Regions from separate parts of the Bradyrhizobium sp. USDA 4532 genome, predicted to be linked through region 3. Evidence: predicted binding sites of a transcription regulator. Region 3 holds the regulator's gene; each other region holds the start of a gene.
What was found. Region 3 encodes PhoB, which activates phosphate uptake and scavenging genes when phosphate is short. Its sites were predicted from a motif close to TGTCATNNANCTGTCAT; they were not measured.
Positions count from the first base shown of each region.

Region 1: J2R76_RS28695 (alkaline phosphatase) is a predicted target of PhoB. The motif match lies at 3,026-3,042, and genes of this name have one in related genera.
Region 2: J2R76_RS09625 (DUF47 domain-containing protein) is a predicted target of PhoB. The motif match lies at 5,271-5,287, and genes of this name have one in related genera.

Region 1 covers NZ_JALJZN010000001.1:6,216,422-6,223,419, reverse strand. Annotated here, with positions in the region: gene J2R76_RS28700 (OmpA family protein) at 1-946, shown strand, start outside; gene J2R76_RS28695 (alkaline phosphatase) at 1,211-2,968, opposite strand; gene J2R76_RS28690 (polyketide cyclase) at 3,081-3,446, opposite strand; gene J2R76_RS28685 (TetR/AcrR family transcriptional regulator) at 3,543-4,130, shown strand; gene J2R76_RS28680 (IS30 family transposase) at 4,117-5,157, opposite strand; gene argG (argininosuccinate synthase) at 5,336-6,673, opposite strand; gene J2R76_RS28670 (phosphatase PAP2 family protein) at 6,764-6,998, opposite strand, start outside.
Region 2 covers NZ_JALJZN010000001.1:1,978,082-1,985,079, forward strand. Annotated here, with positions in the region: gene J2R76_RS09600 (TetR/AcrR family transcriptional regulator) at 1-38, opposite strand, end outside; gene J2R76_RS09605 (NAD(P)/FAD-dependent oxidoreductase) at 126-1,271, shown strand; gene J2R76_RS09610 (peptide chain release factor 3) at 1,335-2,954, opposite strand; gene sugE (quaternary ammonium compound efflux SMR transporter SugE) at 3,108-3,422, shown strand; gene J2R76_RS09620 (inorganic phosphate transporter) at 3,483-4,487, opposite strand; gene J2R76_RS09625 (DUF47 domain-containing protein) at 4,587-5,231, opposite strand; gene J2R76_RS09630 (branched-chain amino acid ABC transporter permease) at 5,377-6,345, opposite strand; gene J2R76_RS09635 (branched-chain amino acid ABC transporter permease) at 6,347-6,998, opposite strand, start outside.
Region 3 covers NZ_JALJZN010000001.1:6,821,462-6,828,459, reverse strand. Annotated here, with positions in the region: gene J2R76_RS31375 (Hsp33 family molecular chaperone) at 1-858, opposite strand, end outside; gene argF (ornithine carbamoyltransferase) at 1,080-2,006, opposite strand; gene J2R76_RS31365 (aspartate aminotransferase family protein) at 2,006-3,214, opposite strand; gene J2R76_RS31360 (GcrA family cell cycle regulator) at 3,702-4,214, shown strand; gene phoB (phosphate regulon transcriptional regulator PhoB) at 4,455-5,165, opposite strand; gene phoU (phosphate signaling complex protein PhoU) at 5,311-6,027, opposite strand; gene pstB (phosphate ABC transporter ATP-binding protein PstB) at 6,134-6,952, opposite strand; gene pstA (phosphate ABC transporter permease PstA) at 6,949-6,998, opposite strand, start outside.

The DNA of each region.
Region 1 (6,998 bases), 610 kb from region 3:
CGCCGTCGGTGCCGGCGTGGTCGCCGGCGCCATCATCGGCGGCAGCATCGCCGACCTGCACAGCCAGCGCCAGGAGGTGGTCGAAGGCGGCCGCACCATCTACACCGAGCCGGACCGCGTCATCATCCGCGATCCCGGCGGCCAGGCCTATGTGCGCGGCGACGACGTCTATCGCTTCCGCTATGGCGCGCGCGACATCCGCACCGAGACGATCGGCGGCGAGACGCGGACGGTCGTGGTTCGTCCCGACGGCAGCGAGATCATCACCGTGGTCGGCTCCGACGGCCAGATGTTGCGCCGAATCCGCAGGGATACTGGCGGCCGCGAGGTCGTCATCATCGACAACAGCTATCGCGATCCGCGCGCAGTCGGTGGTTTCTATGTCGACGCCCCGCCGCCCGTGGTCAACATTCCCTACGATCGCTACATCGTCGACGCGCAGGACGCGTCGCCCGACGTGATCTACGAGACCATGGAGGCACCGCCGGTGCAGCGGATCGAACGGCGCTACTCGCTGGACGAGATCCGCTACAGCCCCAATGTCCGCATGCAGATGCCGAGCATCGACGTCAACACGATCAACTTCGACTCCGGATCGTGGACCATCCCACCGGACCAGGCGGCGAGGCTGCAGGTGATCGCCGACGGCCTCAACCGAGCCATCCAGCGCAACCCGCGCGAGGTGTTCCTGATCGAGGGCCACACGGATGCGACCGGCAACGACACCGACAATCTGTCACTGTCGGACCGCCGTGCGCAATCCGCCGCCGAGCTCTTGACGCAGCAGTTCGGTGTGCCGGCTGAGAACCTGACCTCGCAGGGCTATGGCTCTCAATATCCGAAGGAGCAGACCGACGGACCGAGCCGCATCAACCGGCGCGTCACCGTCCGCCGCATCACCCCGCTGCTCAACGGCGGCACCGCCTCGGCCGCGCCGCCGCGCTGAGCCGGCGCGCTGAGCCGGCGCGACATGACGGAATGGCCGGGAGCGATCCCGGCCATTTTTGTTTGCTCTCCTTCCCCCTGAAAGGGGAAGGTCGGGATGGGGGTCAGCCGCAGGTGACGGTGGCTGCGGAGAGAGCAGATCCCCACCCGCTTTGCTCTGGCGAGCAAAGCGACCTCCCCTTTTCAAGGGGAGGTTGGAGAAGCGTCGCCCCCGCAAGCGGGAGAGGTACAGCGGGCATGCTGATCGACCCAATCTCATCATTCGTTACTTCCCCTCGCCCAGTCCCAGCGCCTCGACCATCACGCGGAACACCTCGGTGTTGTCCATCGAGCCGTGGACGCGCTCGCTGCCCGGGCCCGTCGCGGTGAGAATGACGTCCTCGCCGGAATGCACGCTGGCGCCGATCATCGCCGGCAGATTGCCGAAGCGCAGCACGACGCCGGGGACATCCTTGTACTTGTCATTGGCCTTGAACGTGTCGGGCTGGTCGGCCTTCACGGTCGGCTCGTTCGGATCGTCGAGTTTCGGGCGGAACGTCTCGTAGTGATCTGGCAGGCTGGCGGAGAAGATTGCAAGCCGCCGGCTGACATCGACGCGTGACGGATAACCTTCGGCGTCCGGCGCCGGATAATTCGGGAACCCGGCTTTCTCGTAGACACCGACGCGCTCGCGCAGCGGCACGTTGGGTGTCGCCGCCATGTCGTCATTGATGGTGCCGACCAGGCTGTTCGGATGGTTGTGGTCGGCCACGACCAGGATCAGCGTGTCGTCGTTGCGCGCTTTCGCCCAGTCCTTTGCCAGCCGCACCGCATTGTCGAGCATGATGGTGTCGTAGACCGCGCGCTCCATGTCGAGCAGATGGGCGTATTTGTCGATCAGGCCGGACTCGACCATCAGGAAGAAACCGGCCTCGTGTTTCGACAGCACCGTGAGCGCGGCCTGGACCTGCTCGGTCAGGTCCGGCTGCTCGGGGAATTTCCTGACGCCGCCGCCCCTCAGGAACTTGCGGTCGAGCGCGCCGTCCATGTTGCCGGCGGCGAACAGGCCGAGCAGTTGGCGGGTGTCCGGTTTGGCCGCGAGCGTGGCGAGTTCGCCTGCGGTCGTCGCGACCGGATAGCCGGCGTCGCGGAAGCGCGCGAGATAGTCGACATCGTCCTTGCGTTTCGATCCGGACGCGGATTGCGGCAGGAAGTTCGCGGAGCCGCCGCCCATCAGCACGTCGGGCTTCGCGTCGAAATATTGCGCGACGATCGCGTCATAGGCGGCGCGGCGGCGGGTATGCGCAACCATCGCCGCCGGGGTCGCGTCCTCGACCTCGGTGTTGGTGACGATGCCGACGGCGAGGCCCGCCCGCCGCTTGGCAAGACTCGCGATGGTCTCGACCCTGGGATCGTCGAGCGGATCGGGCGTGCGATCGGCGTAGACGCCGAGCGCATTGACCGCGGCCTTGTGGCCGGTGGCGTAGGCGCTCGCGGCATTCGCCGAATCGGTGATGATCGAGTCCGAGCCGGCGGTCGCGACCAGCGCCATATGCGGCATGTCGTCGATCGCGAGCTTGCCGCGGCTCTTGCCCTTCGCGATTCCCTTGGAGAGGATTCGCGCGGCGACGCGATGCGACGGCGACATCCCGTCGCCGATGAACAGGATCACGTTCCTGGCCTTGCGTGCCCCGGTGTCGTAGACGGTCCAGCTCACGGTCCGGCTCTGCGTGCCGTCACTGACTTCGACGGCGACCTGCCCAGGCTTGACGAGCGAGACATCGCGCAGCAACAGCGCCGACTGCTCCCGGCCGGCCTCGTGCGCGGTGAATGTGCCGCCCTGGCCGAACACCGCGGCATAGTCCGCGCCGTTCAGCGTGACCTTGAGCTTTGCTTGATCGACCAATTCCGGAAGCTCGACCTTGAAGTCGAATTTGGCGCCGACGAGGATATCGGCGCGATCGATCGGATAGATCGTCTGGGCGAACGCCGGCGCTGCCGACAACACCAGCGTGACGGCCACGCCGGCAACTCGCTTGATCATGATCGATGCTCCGCCCTTGCGCATCATGCGCATCGGGGCGGAGGCTAGTGGCGGCGGATGACGGCGCAATGAGGCGGCGCCGGGGCGTATTGCCGCAAGGGCCGGCGCGATTTCAGCGCGCCATCTGCTGCGGATCGTAGAAGAAGCGCTCTTCGACGAGTTCATCGCCGCGCCAGGTCTGCCAGGCGACCTCCTCCATGCTGCGGACCCTGCCGTCCTTGCCGGTGAATTCGAAGCGCCAGCAGATCGCCGAATGATCGCCGTCAAGCAGGAGCGGCCCGAGCCGCGTGGTCTTGACGCCGGCGACCGCGGCCAGCACCGCCGCCTCGCGCGCCGCCAGCGCCTCGCGGCCGACCCGCCACTCGCCGTCGTTCTCCTGGGTGCGGGCATCGACTGAATAGAAGTTCCTGATCGCGCCGACATGGTCGTTGGACTCGACCGTGTCAGCGAAGGCTTGCAACGTCCTAAGCGAGGGCATCGAGCATTCTCCATTTACCGACTTATAGTCGGTATTTATCGACTGGTAGTCGGTAAGTCAATTGGCTTGCGTCTGGAACTGGGCTAGAGATGCGCCATGGCAACCCAGGCCGAACGGCGCGAGAAAACCAGAGCCGCCATCGTCAAGGCGGCGCGGCGCATTTTTGGCGAGCGCGGCTTCGCCGCTGCGACGATGGACGACATCGCCGCCGGCGCGCGTGTCGCCAAGGGCGCGGTCTATCATCACTTCGCGACCAAGGAGGCGGTGTTCGAGGCGGTGTTCGAGCAGGTGTCGATCGACCTTGTTGCCGATCTCGACCGCATCTCGCGCGCCGAGAACGATCCGCTGGCGGCGATGGCGGCGGGCACGCAGGGCTATTTCGCGGCGTGCTCGAAAGGCCCGACCGGCCAGATCATCTTGCGCGACGGCCCCGCCGTGCTCGGCTGGGAACGCTGGCGCGAGATCGACGCCAAGCATTTCGGCGGCAAGTTTCCGCGCGCGCTGGCCGCCGCGATGGATGCCGGCGTGATCGCCAAGCAGCCGATCGAGCCGCTGGCGCGGCTGCTGCTCGGCGCGGTGACGGAAGCCGCGGTTGCGGTCTCCGCGGGGCCGGATATCGGCAAGACCGGCACCGATTACGCGCGCGCGTTCCGCTCGCTGCTGGATGCGCTCAGGGTGAAGTAGGCAGGCCTCTCTCCCCACGTCGTCCCGGCGAAGGCCGGGAGGTGGATTCACATTCGAAGTGCAACACTTGAGCAAAGGACTCGGCAGGCGTGCGGTAGTCAAGGCATTTGCGCGGGGTGTTGTTGTAGGCGGCGATGAACTGGCGGAACTTGGCGGTCGAGAGGGTTAGAAGATCCGTCTTGCGGGGAATAAAGCGGCGCATCCTGCCGATGGCGTTCTCGATGCCACCCTTCTGCCAGGGGGCATGGGGATCGCAGAAGAAGGTCGCGATCGAGAGGCGGTGCAGCGCCAGGTGACCGGCGAACTCGGTGCCGTTGTCGAAGGTAACGCTCTGGCGCAGCTCTTGTGGAAGGGGCGCGAAGAAGCCCACGAGATGGCGGGCGACACCGCGCGCGACCTTGCTGGCAAGGCGGATGCCGAGCAGCAGCCGCGAGGTGCGTTCGTGCACGGTCAGCACGGCCTGACCGTATTTCGAGAACATCATCAGGTCGGCCTCCCAGTGTCCGGGCACGCTGCGGTCGGCCGCTTCGAGCGGCCGATTTGCCAAGGATACACGGCCTTCGATGAAGCTTGCGGGGCTGCCGCCCCGCTTGCCGCGGCAGCCGCGCTTGCTCTTGGCGCGCGGCAGATAGCGCCGCCAGTTGAAGTCCGTGGTGCGCCTGAGTTGGCGATAGATGAAGCGGTAGATGGTCTCGTGGGAGATCACCTTGCGCCCGTACTCGCGGGCCAGCCGGCCAGCGACCTGCTCGGGCGACCAGCCGCGGCGAAGGCGTTGCAACACCGCGCGGCGCAGGCCGGGCTCCCGTTCGAGGCGTCCGCCCGTCCAGCGCCGCGCTCGCATCTGGTGCTGGGCATAGCTCGGCTTGTAGCCGACCTGGCTCCCCCGATTGCGCCTCAGTTCCCGAGAGATCGTTGATGGCGAGCGATCCAGAGCTGCCGCGATTTGCCGGACCGAGCTGCCATTGGCCGATCGGCAGGCAATCTCGCATCGGTCGTCCAGAGAGAGCTGCTTGTAAGTCCGCCCCATGGCAACACCTCCTCAAGGAAGTGTTGCACTTCGTTTGTGAACTCAGGGGACCCATAACCACAGGGAGGAGTCGTGGAAGCGCGCTGGAGCACCAGCGTGCTTCATAACCATGGCCGGTGGTTATGGGTCCCGGGTCGCGCTTCGCTTGCCCGGGACGACAAGGCGAGAGGGTGCCGCCTCAGTCCTTGTCGTTCTCGAGCTGGAAGATCTGCGAGCCTTCGTCGCTCGAGATGAGGCCGGTCTTGTTGTACAGGCCGAGCTTGGCGCGGGTGTCAGCAATGTCGAGGTTGCGCATCGTCAGCTGGCCGATGCGGTCGGCCGGCGTGAAGGCGGCGTCCTCGACCTTCTCCATGCTGAGCCGCTCCGGCGCATAGGTGAGGTTCGGGCTCTCGGTGTTTGATATCGAGTAGTCGTTGCCGCGGCGCAGCTCGAGCGTCACCTCGCCGGTGACGGCGCGTGCCACCCAGCGCTGCGCGGTCTCGCGCAGCATCAAGGCCTGCGAATCGAACCAGCGGCCCTGATAGAGCAAGCGGCCGAGCCGCATGCCGCTGATGCGGTACTGCTCGATCGTATCCTCGTTGTGGATGCCGGTGACGAGGCGCTCATAGGCGATGTGCAAGAGTGCCATGCCGGGCGCCTCATAGATGCCGCGGCTCTTCGCTTCGATGATGCGGTTCTCGATCTGGTCACTCATGCCGAGGCCGTGGCGGCCGCCGATCGCATTGGCCTCGAGGAACAGCGCGACCGGATCTGCAAACGTCTTGCCGTTCAGCGCGACCGGCTGCCCCTCCTCGAAGCGCACCACGACCTTCTCGGCCTTGACGTCGCAATCGGCGCGCCAGAACGGCACGCCCATGATCGGGTTGACGATGGTGATGCCGCTCGCAAGGCTCTCGAGATCCTTGGCCTCATGCGTCGCGCCGAGCAGATTGCTGTCGGTCGAATAGGCCTTCTCCGCGCTCATCTTGTAGGCGAAGCCTTGCGCGGTCATGAACGCCGACATCTCGGCGCGGCCGCCGAGCTCGTCGATGAACTGCTGGTCGAGCCAGGGCTTGTAGATGCGCAGGCTCGGGTTGGTCAGCAGGCCGTAGCGATAGAAGCGCTCGATGTCGTTGCCCTTGAAGGTCGAGCCGTCGCCCCAGATGTTGACGCCGTCCTCCTGCATCGCCGCGACCAGCATCGTGCCGGTCACCGCGCGGCCGAGCGGCGTGGTGTTGAAATAGGTGATGCCGCCGGTCGAGATGTGGAACGCGCCGGACTGGATCGCGGCGATGCCCTCATGGACCAGCTGGGTGCGGCAATCGACGAGGCGGGCCTTCTCGGCGCCGAAATCCACCGCCTTGCGCGGGATCGCGTCGTAGTCGGCCTCGTCGGGCTGGCCGAGATTGGCGGTATAGGCGAAGACCTTGGCGCCTTTCAGCTTCATCCAGAGCAGCGCCGCCGACGTGTCGAGCCCGCCCGAGAACGCGATGCCGACTTTTTCGCCAGTGGGCAGGCTTTTCAGAATCGTACTCATGGGACGGTCCAATCGGTCGAAATCAATGATGTTTCCGGGGTGGCGATATCAAATTTCCGAACGCTGAGCACGCCTTTAATCAGGCCCAAATCAGGCCTCGGTCTGGCTGGACGCCGCCTTGCCGCCCCGGCGCCAGCGCTGCATCCACCGGTAGCCGGGCATCGCAAGGCGCGTCAGCGCGGCATCGACCTGGGCGTCAGTCAGCCGGGTCGCTGCCCAGCGGTAGATCAGCGCGTAGAACAGCCAGACCGTGAAGAACGACACCAGGCCCGCGATCGCCACATCGGTGAAGAAATGGCCGCCAAAGGCCATGCGAAGCCCGCTG
Region 2 (6,998 bases), 4.8 Mb from region 3:
TCCTCGCGTCGCTGGCCGCTGCGCGCCTTCTTGACCATGCCGCATCTTGACACGTCTGGAACGGCATTCCAAGTATATGGAACGACGTTCCATAACTCTCAGTCTCCGCGCCGGAAGGACTCCGCATGAAATCTCCCGTCACGATCGTCGGTGCCGGCCTCGGCGGCCTGACGCTTGCCCGCGTCCTCCACGTCCACGGGATCGCAGCGATCGTCTACGAAGCGGAAGCCTCCGCAGAGGCACGAACGCAGGGCGGCATGCTCGATATCCATGAGCACAACGGCCAACGCGCGCTGAAGGCCGCAGGCCTCTTTGAGGAGTTCCGCGAGCTGATCCACCCCGGCGGCCAGGAAACCCGCGCGCTCGATACCCAAGGCAATGTCCTGCTGCATCATCCGGATGACGGCACGGGCGGGCGCCCCGAGGTACCCCGAGGCGAGCTACGTCGGATCCTGCTCAACTCGCTGCCCGAGGGCACGGTGCATTGGGGATCTAAGGTCACCGCGGCCACTCCGCTCGGCGGTGGAAGGTACCTATTGAGCTTTGCCGACGGCACGACGGTGACGACTGAGCTTCTGGTCGGCGCCGACGGTGCCTGGTCGCGCGTGCGATCGCTTCTCTCCGCAGACAAGCCGACTTATGTCGGCACTTCGTTCATCGAGACATATCTGTTCGACGCCGATGTCCGTCACCGAGCGAGCGCGGAAGCGGTTGGCGGCGGCGCGATGTTCGCGCTGGCGCCGGGAAAGGGCATCGCCGCGCATCGTGAGCCGAACGGCGTGCTGCACACCTATGTGGCGCTGACCAAGCCTGAGGAATGGTTTGCCAACCTCGACTTCTCCAACCCTGCGAGCGCCCTCGCCCGCGTCGCCGAGGAATTCGATGGCTGGGCCCGGGCGCTGACCGCGCTGATCACCGATGGCGAGACGGCGCCGGTGCTGCGCCTCATCCATGCGCTTCCGGTCGCACATCAATGGGACCACGTGCCCGGCGTCACGCTGCTCGGCGATGCAGCGCATCTGATGGTTCCATCGGGCGAAGGCGCCAATCTCGCAATGTACGACGGTGCCGAACTCGGCGCGGCGATCGCTGCCAACCCAGGTGACGTCGAGGCCGCGCTCGCCGCCTATGAAAAGGACCTGTTTCCCCGCAGCGCGTCCGAAGCGGCTGATGCGGAGGAGCTCCTCGAGTTGTGCTACGGCGCTAACGCGCCGCAGAGCCTGATCGACTTTTTCGGCAGTCACCTCCCCGCCGAGAACCGTAGCGAGTAACGGAGAAGCCGCCGCGTACAGGGTCCCCCGCCTTCCCGGGGGACGACACCAGAGCGAGCGCCACTACGCCTTCTTCTTCACGTCCTTGACGTTGGAGAAGGTGATGCCCTCGGCGCGCTCGCGGGTGTAGCCGAGATAGAACTCGTTCTTAGCCATGAACACGGGATCACCGTCGACATCGTCGGCGATGCCGGAATTGTTGGCGGAGATGAAGGCGTCAAGCTGCTTGCGGTCGTCGGACGATATCCAGCGCGCCAACGAGAATTCAGAGATCTCGAACTCGACCGGCAGCGAATATTCCGCATCGAGCCGCGCCTTCAGCACATCGAGCTGCAGCGGGCCGACCACGCCGACCAGCGCGGGCGCGCCGTCGCGCGGGCGGAACACCTGCACGACGCCCTCCTCCGACATCTGCTGCAAGGCTTCCTTCAGCTTCTTCGCCTTCATCGCATCGGTCAGCCGGACGCGGCGGACGATTTCCGGCGCGAAGCTCGGCACGCCGACGAAGGTCAGATCCTCGCCCTCGGTCAGGGTGTCGCCGATCCTGAGCGTGCCGTGGTTCGGAATGCCGACGACGTCGCCGGCAAAGGCCTCGTCGGCGACCGAGCGGTCCTGCGCGAAGAAGAACTGCGGGCTCGACAGGCTCATGTTCTTGCCGGTGCGTACCAGCTTGGCCTTCATGCCGCGGCTGAGCTTGCCCGAGCACAGCCGGGCGAAGGCGATGCGGTCGCGGTGGTTCGGATCCATGTTGGCCTGGATCTTGAACACGAACGCGCTCATGCGCGGCTCCGATGCCTCGACCTTGCGCAAATCCGAGTCCTGCGCGCGCGGCGCCGGCGCGAACTTGCCGAGGCCTTCGAGCAAATCGCCGACGCCGAAATTGCGCAGCGCGCTGCCGAAATAGACCGGCGTCAGGTGGCCCTCGCGGAACGCCGCGAGCTCGAACGGCTTGCAGGCTTCCGAGGCCAGCGCGAGCTCGTCCTTGACCTCGGCGACGTCGAGATTGGGATTGCGCTTGCCGAGATCGGCGATGTCGATCTGCTCGGTGGCGCCGGTCTTGGCGCCGCCGCCCTCCAGCAGCCGCACGCCGCCATTGACGACGTCATAGGTGCCGAGGAAGTCGCGGCCACGGCCGACCGGCCAGGTCATCGGGGTCGTGTCGAGCGCCAGCGTCTTCTCGATCTCGTCCAGAAGCTCGAACGTGTCGCGGCTCTCGCGGTCCATCTTGTTAATGAAGGTGATGATCGGGATGTCACGCAGCCGGCACACCTCGAACAGCTTTCGCGTGCGCGCCTCGATGCCTTTCGCCGCGTCGATCACCATCACAGCGGAATCGACCGCGGTCAGCGTGCGATAGGTATCTTCCGAAAAGTCCTCGTGGCCCGGCGTGTCCAAGAGGTTGAACACGAGGTCGTTGAACTCGAAGGTCATCACCGAGGTGACGACCGAGATGCCGCGCTCGCGCTCGATCTTCATCCAGTCCGAGCGCGTGTTGCGCCGCTCGCCCTTGGCCTTGACCTGGCCCGCGAGATTGATGGCGCCCCCGAACAGCAGCAGCTTTTCCGTCAGCGTGGTCTTGCCGGCGTCCGGGTGCGAGATGATCGCAAAGGTACGCCGTCGCGCCACTTCCTCTGAAAGCGGCGAGCGGGACGGCGATTCGGCTGAAACTGAAATGTCGGACATGGCGGGGCATTTGGCAGGGAAAACGGGCGCAATCAAGGGCGTTTTGTCGCAATGCGGAACGCCCGCACCATCCCCATATGGGCACCGGAAGGACGACCTTCTCCTCACCATACCATTCGCGGGGACGACCCTGCCTTATCTGGAGGGTTCGTGATGGCTTGGACCATTCTGTTCACCGCTGGCCTGCTCGAGATCGGCTGGGCGATCGGGCTGAAATATACCGAAGGTTTCTCGCGGCTGGTGCCGTCGGTGCTGACGCTGGCGGCGATGGCCGGCAGCGTGATCCTGCTCGGCCTCGCGCTGAAGACGCTGCCGATTGGAACCGCCTATGCGGTCTGGACCGGGATCGGCGCGGTCGGCACCGCGGCGCTCGGCATCATCCTGCTCGGCGAACCCGCGACCGCGATGCGGCTTGCCAGCATCGGACTGATCGTTGCCGGCATCGTCGGGCTGAAGCTGGTCGGCTGATTACTCCTTTTTGGGACGCATTTTCTTAACGCGAACCGGCTTCCACTTCGCTCGAAAACGCTACTTCAGAATCTGCACCGCCCAATAGCTCGCGGCAGCGACCGCGGCCGACGCCGGGATCGTGATCACCCAGGCGTAGACGATCGAGCTCGCCACATTCCAGCGCACGGCGGAAAGCCGCCGTGCGGCGCCGACGCCGACGATGGCGCCCGTGATGGTGTGCGTGGTCGATACGGGAACCCCGAGATAGGTCGCCATGAACAGCGTCACGGCGCCGCCGGTTTCGGCGCAGAAACCCTGCATCGGCGTCAGCTTGGTGATCCGCAGCCCCATGGTGCGGACGATCCGCCAGCCGCCCATCAGGGTACCCAGCGCCATCGCGCCCTGGCAGGCCAGCACCACCCAGAACGGAATTTCGAAGGTGTCGCCGAGATGGCCCTGCGAATAGAGCAGCACGGCGATGATGCCCATGGTCTTTTGCGCGTCGTTGCCGCCATGGCCGAGCGAATAGAGCGACGCCGAGGCGAATTGCAGGATGCGGAATGCGCGATCGACCGCGAACGGCGTCGAGCGCACCGAGAGCCAGGACACGATCGCGACCAGCACCAGCGCCAGCAGGAAGCCGACCAGCGGCGACAGCACGATCGCGAGCAAGGTCTTGGAGAGCCCGCTCCACACCGCCGCCGAAATCCCCGCCTTCGCCATGCCGGCGCCGACCAGGCCGCCGATCAGCGCGTGCGAGCTCGACGACGGAATGCCCAGCGCCCAGGTGATCACGTTCCAGACGATCGCGCCGACCAATGCTGCGAAGATCACGGTCGCATCCACCACCGACGGCTCGATGATCCCGGTGCCGATCGTGTTGGCAACGTGCAGGCCGAACACCAGGAACGCGAGGAAGTTGAAGAACGCCGCCCAGAACACCGCATATTGCGGCCGCAGCACGCGGGTCGAGACGATGGTCGCAATCGAGTTCGCGGCGTCGTGCAGGCCGTTCAGGAAGTCGAACAGCAGCGCGACCGCGATCAGGATGGTCAGAATTGGAAGACCCAGCGTGGCGTCCACGTGATGCCCCACTCTATTGTGCTTTGTTGAGCATGACCGCCGCGCAAACGCTTCGCGTTTGTCGCAGGGAAAACCGCATCACACTTTTCCGGATCATGCTCAGACTTGCTCGATCACGATCGAGTTGATCTCGTTCGCCACGTCGTCGAAACGGTCGGCCACTTTCTCGAGATGGTCGTAGATCTCCGCGCCGACGATGTAGTCCATCGTGTTGGCGTCGCGGTGCTTCAGGAACAGCTCCTTGAGCCCGATATCCTGGAGATCGTCGACCCGGCCCTCGAGCTTGGTCAGTTCCTCGGTGATCTGGGTCAGCATCGAGACGTTGTGGCCGATCGACTGCAACAGGGGCAGCGCGCGGCCGACCAGATTGGCGCATTCGACGATCAGGCCGCCCATCTCGCGCATCGGCGGCTCGAACTCGCGCACCTCGAACAGCATGACCGCCTTTGCGGTCGCCTGCATCTGGTCGACCGCGTCGTCCATCGAGGTGATCAGGTTCTTGATATCGCCACGATCGAACGGGGTGATGAAGGTGCGGCGAACCGCGGTCAGGACCTCGCGGGTGACGCTATCGGCGTCGTTCTCGAACTGATTGACGCGCTGGCAAAAGACCGGAGTCTCCTCCCCGCCCTTCAGCATGTCCTGCAACGCCAATGCGCATTGCACGGAGGTCCGGGCGTGTCGGGCGAACAGGTCGAAAAACCGCTCTTCCTTGGGCAGGAAGGCGCGAAACCAGCGCAGCATGTCTCAGTTCCATCATTCCGGGACAGCCCTTTTAGCGACTGTCACAGAACTGTCATAGAGCATCTGGCGGGGAAAGCATCGGGATCGACCGCCCGAGCGGGCGGTCGTCCACCGCTATGTCGGCCGAAAGTCGCCGGGACCTGCCCTACAGCGACCGCCGCAACAAATGGGCCAGCTCACCGACCAGGCCACGCCGGAACAGCAGCACGCAGGCCACGAAGATCACGCCCTGGATCACCGTCACCCACTGGCCGAAACCGGCGAGATATTGCTGCATGGCGATGATCACGAAGGCGCCGACCACCGGGCCGAAGATGGTGCCGAGACCGCCGACCAGCGTCATGAGCACGATTTCACCGGACATCGACCAGTGCACGTCGGTGAGCGAGGCATTCTGCGCCACGAACACCTTCAGCGAGCCGGCAAAGCCCGCCAGCGTGCCCGACAGGATGAAGGCGAGCAGCTTGTACTGGTCGGTCTTGTAGCCAAGCGAAATCGCCCGCGGCTCGTTTTCGCGGATCGACTTCAGCACCTCGCCGAACGGCGAGTTGATGGTGCGGTAGATCAGCAGGAACCCGGCGAGGAAGCCGACCAGCACGACATAGTAAAGCACCAGCGGCTTCGAGAGATCGAAGATGCCGAGCAGGTGGCCTTGCGGAATGCCCTGGATGCCGTCTTCACCATGGGTGAACGGCGCCTGCAAATAGAGGAAGTAAAGCAGCTGCGACAGCGCCAGCGTGATCATCGAGAAATAGATGCCCTGCCGCTTGATCGAGATGTAGCCGGTGACCAGGCCGAGCAAGGCCGCGGCCGCGGTGCCGACCAGGATGCCGAGCTCCGGCGTCAGCCCCCACACCTTCAGCGCGTGGGCCGAGACGTAGCCGGCGGTGCCGAGGAACATCGCGTGGCCGAACGACAGCAGGCCGCCATAGCCGATCAGGAGGTTGAAGGCGCAGGCGAGCAGCGCGAAGCACAGCGCCTGCATGACGAAGAACGGATAGATCCCCGTCCACGGCACGATCGCCAGCAGCAGCGCCATCGCGGCGAATACGATCATCTCGTCGCGCATCGCGCGCGGCGTGATCGGAAGTGTATCGTCGGTCAATGCTGACATATCAAGCCGCCCGTCCCGTCAGTCCCGTTGGCTTCACCAGCAACACCACCACCATCAGGACAAACACCACGGTGTTGGAGGCCTCGGGATAAAAATACTTGGTCAGTCCCTCGATCACGCCGAGCGCGAAGCCGGTGATGATCGAGCCCATGATCGAGCCCATGCCGCCGATCACGACCACCGCGAACACCACGATGATGAGATCGGCGCCCATCAGCGGGCGGACCTGGTTGATCGGCGCCGACAGCACGCCGGCAAGCGCGGCAAGACCGACGCCGAGCCCGTAGGTCAGCGTGATCATGCGCGGCACGTTGATGCCGAACGCGCGCACCAGCGTCGGGTTCTCGGTCGCGGCGCGCAGGTAGGCGCCGAGCTGCGTCTTCTCGATCAGGAACCAGGTGGCAAGGCACACCACGAGCGAGAAGATGACGACCCAGCCGCGATAGATCGGCAGGAACATGAAGCCGAGATTGACGCCGCCCTTGAGCTGATCCGGGATCGAGTAAGGCAGGCCCGAGGACCCGAAATAGTTCTGGAACACGCCCTGCACGATCAGCGCGATGCCGAAGGTCAGCAGCAATCCGTAGAGATGATCGAGGCCGGTCAGCCATTGCAGCATGGTCCGCTCGAGGATCATGCCGAAGATGCCGACC
Region 3 (6,998 bases):
GCAGGAGCACTGCGCGCGCAGCGTTTGCGGGTTGAAGACACGCACGCCACGTTCGTGGAACAGGCGATAGAGCAGCCGCTCGCCGGACAGATCGGGATCGATCAGCTCGACGTCCTCGACGGTCGAGATCAGCGACTGGCCCTCGACCCAGGCGTCATCGTCCGGCACGCTATGCGTGGCCGTGCCTTCCGGCGCATCGCCGGGATGCAGATCGGCCTGCTTGGCGCGCTCGGGCGCCTTGGGCAGGAATTGCAGCAGGATGCCGCCGGCACGCCAGTGCAGCTTGCCGCCCTCGCCGCCGCGCATCTCCTCGCCGACCGCAAGCCGCACCCGCGTCGGAATCTGCTCCGAGCGCAGGAAATATTCGTGGGCCGCCTCTTCCAGGCCGCCGCCGTCGAGCGCGACCAGTCCCTGGTAGCGGCTGGTGTTGGAGCCCTGATCGATGGTCATCGCAAGGTGGCCCTTGCCGAGCAGCTCGCCCGAGCTCTGGCCATTCTTGAGGCGCGATGCGTCGTAGCGCGCATAGGCGCGCAGCCGGTCGGGCGCCTGGAAATCCACGATCAGGAGCGAGACCGGACCTTCGGTCCGGGTCTGCAGGATGAAGCGGCCCTCGAACTTGACCGACGAGCCGAGCAGCGTGGTCAGCACGATCGCCTCGCCGAGCAGCTTGCCGACCGCGGGCGGATAATCGTGCTTGTGCAGGATCTCGTCGAGCGCGGGGCCGAGCCGGGTCAGCCGGCCGCGCAGGTCCAGCGCGCCGACCTCGAATGCCAGCACGGCATCGTCGACCGGAACCGCTGAGGGCGCGCGAACCGGCGCCTCGGGCGTGATTTTGATGTCGGGGGATTGTGAAACCATGGCGCTCTATCTGGGGTCTCGGACCATGAAATAAAGGGGTTCACTAACGCGGATGTTTCCGTCGTCCCTGCGAAAGCATGCGAAAGCAGCGACCCATAACCACCGATGTGAGTTGCTTGCATCAAGCTGGTGCCCCAGCCTTCGCAACGATTGACAGCGATGGTTATGGGTCCGGGGTCGCGCTTCGCTTGCCCGGGACGACAACGCTTACTGATCTCCGACTACGCGACCGCGTCGAAACACCAGGCCAGAATGCCCTTCTGCGCATGCAGGCGGTTTTCCGCCTCGTCGAACACCACGGATTGCGGCCCGTCGATCACCTCGTCGGTGACCTCCTCGCCGCGATGCGCGGGCAGGCAGTGCATGAACAGTGCGTCCGGCTTGGCGAGCGACATCAGCTTGGCATTGACCTGATAGGGCCGCAGCACGTTGTGGCGGTGCTCGCCCTCCTTGTCGCCCATCGACACCCAGGTGTCGGTGACGACGCAGTCGGCGCCGCGCACGGCGGCTTCCGGATCGGTGCCGAGCATGATCGGCGCGCCGGTCGCCTTGATCCAGTCGCGCATCGGCTTCTTCGGCGACAGCTCCGGCGGGGTCGCAACATTGAGCTGGAACTTGAACCGCTCGGCGGCATGCGCCCAGGAGGCCAGCACGTTGTTGTCGTCGCCGGTCCAGGCCACGGTCTTGCCCTCGATCGAGCCGCGGTTTTCCTCATAGGTCATGAGGTCGGCCATCACCTGGCAGGGATGCGAACGCCGGGTCAGGCCGTTGATGACGGGAACGGTGGCGTGAGCCGCGAGCTCGAGCAGCGCGTCATGGTTGAGGATGCGGATCATGATCGCATCGACATAGCGCGACAGCACGCGCGCGGTGTCGGCGATGGTCTCGCCGCGGCCGAGCTGCATCTCGGCGCCGGTCAGCATGATGGATTCACCGCCGAGCTGGCGCATGCCCACGTCGAACGACACCCTTGTGCGGGTCGACGGGCGCTCGAAGATCATCGCCAGCGTCTTGCCTTCGAGCGGCTTCCTGCCCTTCTCATGCGCCTTCAGCTTCGCCTTCATGGCGGCTCCGGCGGACAGCATGTTGCGCAGTTCGCCGAGCGGCAGCTCGTTGATATCGAGGAAGTGACGGACCGGCTTGCTCATTATCCAGCCGCCTTCTTCGGCTGCGCCACCGACAATGTCGCGCAGGCGCGCTCGAGCGCGGTGATCGACTGGTCGATCTCGGACTCGGTCACGATCAGCGGCGCCAGGAACCGCACCACATTGTCGCCTGCGCCGACGGTGAGCAGCTTCTCGCTGCGCAGCGCTGCGATCAGGTCGCCCGACGGCACCACGGCCTTGACGCCGATCAACAGCCCCTCGCCGCGTACCTCCGACAGCACGCCGGGATAGCGGTCGACGACGGAGGCGAGCTTCTGCTTGAGCAGCAGCGACATCTTCTGCACATGCTCGAAGAAGCCGGGTTTCAGCATGACGTCGAGCACGGCATTGGCGGCGGCGACCGCGAGCGGATTGCCGCCGAAGGTCGAGCCGTGCGAGCCGGGCGCCATGCCGGCCGCGGCTTGCGCGGTCGCCAGCACCGCGCCGATCGGGAAACCGCCCCCGAGCGCCTTGGCCAGCGACATCACGTCCGGCGTGACGCCGGTGCGCTTGTAGGCGAACAGCTCGCCGGTTCGGCCCATGCCGGTCTGCACCTCGTCGAAGGCGAGCAGCAGGCCGTGCTCGTCGCACAGCGCGCGCAGTGCCTTGAAGAACGCCTGTGGCGCCGAGCGCACGCCGCCCTCGCCCTGCACCGGCTCGATCAGGATGCCGGCGGTGTGCGGACCGATCGCCTTCTTCACCGCGTCGATGTCGCCATGCGGCACCTGGTCGAAGCCGTCCATCGGCGGGCCGAAGCCCTCGAGATATTTCGCCGAGCCGGTCGCCGCCAGCGTGCCCAGCGTGCGGCCGTGGAAGGCGCCCTCGAAGGTGATGATGCGGTAGCGCTCGCCATGGCCCTTGGAGAAGTGATAGTGGCGGACCAGCTTGATCACGCCCTCCATCGCTTCCGCGCCGGAATTGCAGAAGAACACGAAGTCGGCAAAGCTCTGCTCGCACAGCCGCGCGGCAAGCACCTCGCCGTCCGGGCTCTTGAACAGGTTCGACATGTGCCAGAGCTTGGTCGCCTGTTCCTGCAGCGCCTTGACGAGATGCGGATGCGCGTGCCCGAGCGCGTTGACCGCGACGCCCGAGGTGAAATCGAGATAGCGGTCGCCGTTGGTTGCGATCAGCCAGGCGCCCTCACCGCGCTCGAAACCGAGATCGACCCTGGCGAAGACGGGGAGCAGATGCGACGTGGCAGCGTTGGTCATGACGATCACTGACGGTTTTTAAGCCGACAATTGCCGCGCGCCTTGACGCCAGCGCAGCAACGGCCAGCTTCGGAAAACAAAACGGCCGCCTTTGCGGGCGGCACGTGGCGGGCATTCTATGCTGCGGTCGGTAAGTGTCAATCGCCACGAAGTGGCCTTCCTGCAATGCGAAACGAGCGCAATCCGGAGCATTCCGGTGCGGTGGAAAAGCCTCATCGCGATGCTTAACTGTGTGGGAACATGTGGACGCACGACCGCGGACTCTTGCGCCAGAGTCACGCCATATTGTAGCGTTTGGCCTGTCGGGTACGACATCTCGTGCGGCGGTACTGGACCCTCTAAGTAGCCTTTGTGTCTCGCGTAAACGTTCGGGCGCAACACCGTGCCCGGCGAGGGCTAAGGGATTCTGGCCGCAGGGATATTTGTCCAGATTGGCTCGCAGCGCCGCTCCAATGATTGGCCGGCGCTACGCGAAGGGAAGAATGCGATGACTGTATTGACCTGGTCCGACGATCGCGTCGAGCAGCTGAAGAAGCTCTGGGAGTCCGGCCTGTCGGCCAGCCAGATCGCGGCGGAACTTGGCAATGTGACGCGAAACGCCGTGATCGGCAAAGTGCATCGGCTCGGCCTCTCCGGCCGCGCCAAGGCACCCTCCACGGCCGCGCCGCGGCAGCGCAAGGCCCGCCCCGCCCAGCACATGATGCGGGTGGCGCGCCCGGTCTCGCGCGGCAACACCGCGCTGGCGCACGCCTTCGAGGCCGAGATGGAGCCCGATCCGATCTCCTACGACAATGTGGTGCCGATGAGCCAGCGGCTGTCGCTGCTCGAGCTCAACGAGGCCACCTGTCACTGGCCGGTCGGCGATCCCTCGAGCCCGGAATTCTTCTTCTGCGGCGGCAAAGCGCTCGGCGGCCTGCCCTATTGCGCGCATCACTCGCGCGTCGCCTACCAGCCCGCCGCCGATCGCCGCCGGCCGTCGGCGAAACCGCAGATCAAGTGAGCACTCGGGAAAACGACGGAAGACCTCAAAGACAAATCCCCGCGAAAGCGGGGATTTTTTTGTGTGACCCAGCCCGGCTATATCACCAGCGTCGTCCCGGCGCAGGCCGGGACCCATAACCACGAATGGGTGTTGTTAGAAAGCCGTCTGGCCGCGTGCCGATTGCGCTGGCCGCAGCGTATGGGTCCCGGGTTTCGCCGGGACGACGCCGTGTTGCGGTTTATGAATGCCGCATGGCCGTTACGGCTGCGGCTCGGCCTTGGCAAAGCGGTCGTCGAGCGCGTAGCCGGCGCCGCGCACAGTGCGGATCGGATCCTGCTCGCGGCCCGGATTGAGCAGCTTGCGCAGGCGGCCGATATGCACGTCGACGGTGCGCTCATCGATGTAGATGTCGCGGCCCCAGACGCTGTCGAGCAATTGCTCGCGGCTGAACACGCGGCCGGGATGCTCAAGGAAGAATTCGAGCAGGCGATACTCGGTCGGCCCGAGATCGATCGGACGGCCCGAGCGCGCCACGCGGCGCTTCTCGCGGTCGAGCTCGATGTCGCCGTAGGTCAGCACGGTCGCAAGCCGCTCCGGGCTGGCGCGGCGCAACAGGCCCTTCACCCGCGCCAGCAGCTCCGGCACCGAGAACGGCTTGACGATGTAATCGTCCGCGCCGGTGGCAAGCCCGCGCACGCGCTCGCTTTCCTCGCCGCGCGCGGTCAGCATGATGATCGGAAGCTGCTTGGTCTCGGGCCGCGCCCGCAGGCGGCGGCACAGTTCGATGCCGGACAGGCCCGGCAGCATCCAGTCCAGCACCACGAGGTCGGGAACGCGCTCCTTCAGCCTTGTATCCGCATCGTCGCCGCGCCCCACCGTCTCGACATCGTAGCCTTCCGCATCGAGATTGTAGCGCAACAGCGTCGTCAGCGCTTCCTCGTCTTCGACTACCAGAATGCGTGCGCTCATCGGTTTAAGTTCTTTCTCTGTGGTGATCCGTTGCCCAGACGCAAACCGAAACGCTTACTTCCTTGAGCATAGTCCCCGCGGAAACGATTTGTCGCGAGGATCATCCAGTTTCGCTCTTGCCGGTTCCGTGCTTGCCGATCATGCCTCAGTTGCCCGGCACCGTGGTGGCAAAAGTGGTCATGTCGCCCTTCGGGCGCTTGTCGGTGATCTGCTGGCCCTCGATCATGTAGAACACGGTCTCGGCGATATTGGTGGCGTGATCGCCGATCCGCTCGATGTTCTTGGCGCAGAACATCAGATGGATGCAGAACGAGATGTTGCGCGGATCTTCCATCATGTAGGTGAGCAGTTCGCGGAACAGCGAGGTGCAGATCGCATCGACCTCCTCGTCGCCCTTCCAGACGTTCATCGCCGCCGGCAGGTCGTGCGCGGCATAGGCGTCGAGCACCGACTTGACCTGCGACAGCACGAGGTCGGTCATGTGCTCGAGGCCGCGGATCAGCTTCAGCGGCTGGAAATCGCTCTCCAGCGCCGCGACGCGCTTGCCCATGTTCTTGGCGAGGTCGCCGATCCGCTCGAGGTCGGTGGCGACGCGCATCGCGCTGACGATCTCACGCAGATCGATCGCCATCGGCTGGCGGCGGGCGATCGTCAGCACCGCCCGCTCTTCGATGTTGCGCTGCAGATTGTCGATCTCGATGTCGGCGGCGACCACGCGCTTGCCGAGCGCGACGTCGCGACGGATCAGCGCGTCGACCGACTCGGTAATCATCCGTTCGACCAGGCCGCCCATCTCGGCGACCAGGCGAGTCAACTCCTGCAGGTCGCTGTCGAATGCCTTGGCGGTATGTTCAGAAGCCATCGCTTGTCTCCCTCAACCATGATCCCGGGGATCATGGTTTCGTGTCCTGAATTTTAGCATGACCTGATCGGAAAACCGGTTTCCACTTTTCCGGATCATGCGCCGGTCAACCGAACCGGCCGGTGATGTAGTCCTGGGTGCGCCGATCGCTCGGTGAGGTGAATATCTTGTTGGTGTCGTCGAACTCGATCAGCTCGCCGAGATACATGAAGGCGGTCTTATCGGAGACGCGCGCCGCCTGCTGCATGTTGTGGGTGACGATCGCGATCGTGTAGTCCTCGGAGAGCTCCTGGATCAGCTCCTCGACCTTGGCGGTCGAGATCGGGTCGAGCGCCGAGCACGGCTCGTCGAACAGGATCACCTCGGGACGCACCGCCACGGTGCGCGCGATGCACAGGCGCTGCTGCTGGCCGCCGGAGAGCGACAGGCCGGAGGCGTTCAGCTTGTCCTTGACCTCGTTCCACAGCGCGCCGCCGCGCAGCGCCTTCTCGACCCGGTCGTCCATCTCGGACTTCGAGATCTTCTCATAGAGGCGGATGCCGAAGGCGATGTTCTCGTAGATCGTCATCGGGAACGGCGTCGGCTTCTGGAACACCATGCCGACCCGCGCGCGCAGCAAGTTGAGGTCGAGCTTGGGGTCGAGAATGTTGGTCTGGTCCAGCATCAGCTGGCCGACCGCGCGCTGACCCGGATACAGGTCGTACATCCGGTTGAAAATGCGCAGCAGGGTCGACTTGCCGCAGCCGGACGGGCCGATGAACGCCGTGACGCGGTTGGTGCCGAGCGCCAGGTTGATGTTCTTCAGCGCGTGGTGCTCGCCGTAATAGAAGTTGAGGTTGCGCACCGTGACTTTCGGCGGCGCTTCCGGCAGCGGAACCTGGGGAATGTGGCCTGCGGCAGTCGTGGAGACGGAAAGCTCGGTCATTTTGCGGCCCTTTCGGCACCAAGGATACGCGCGCCGATATTCAACG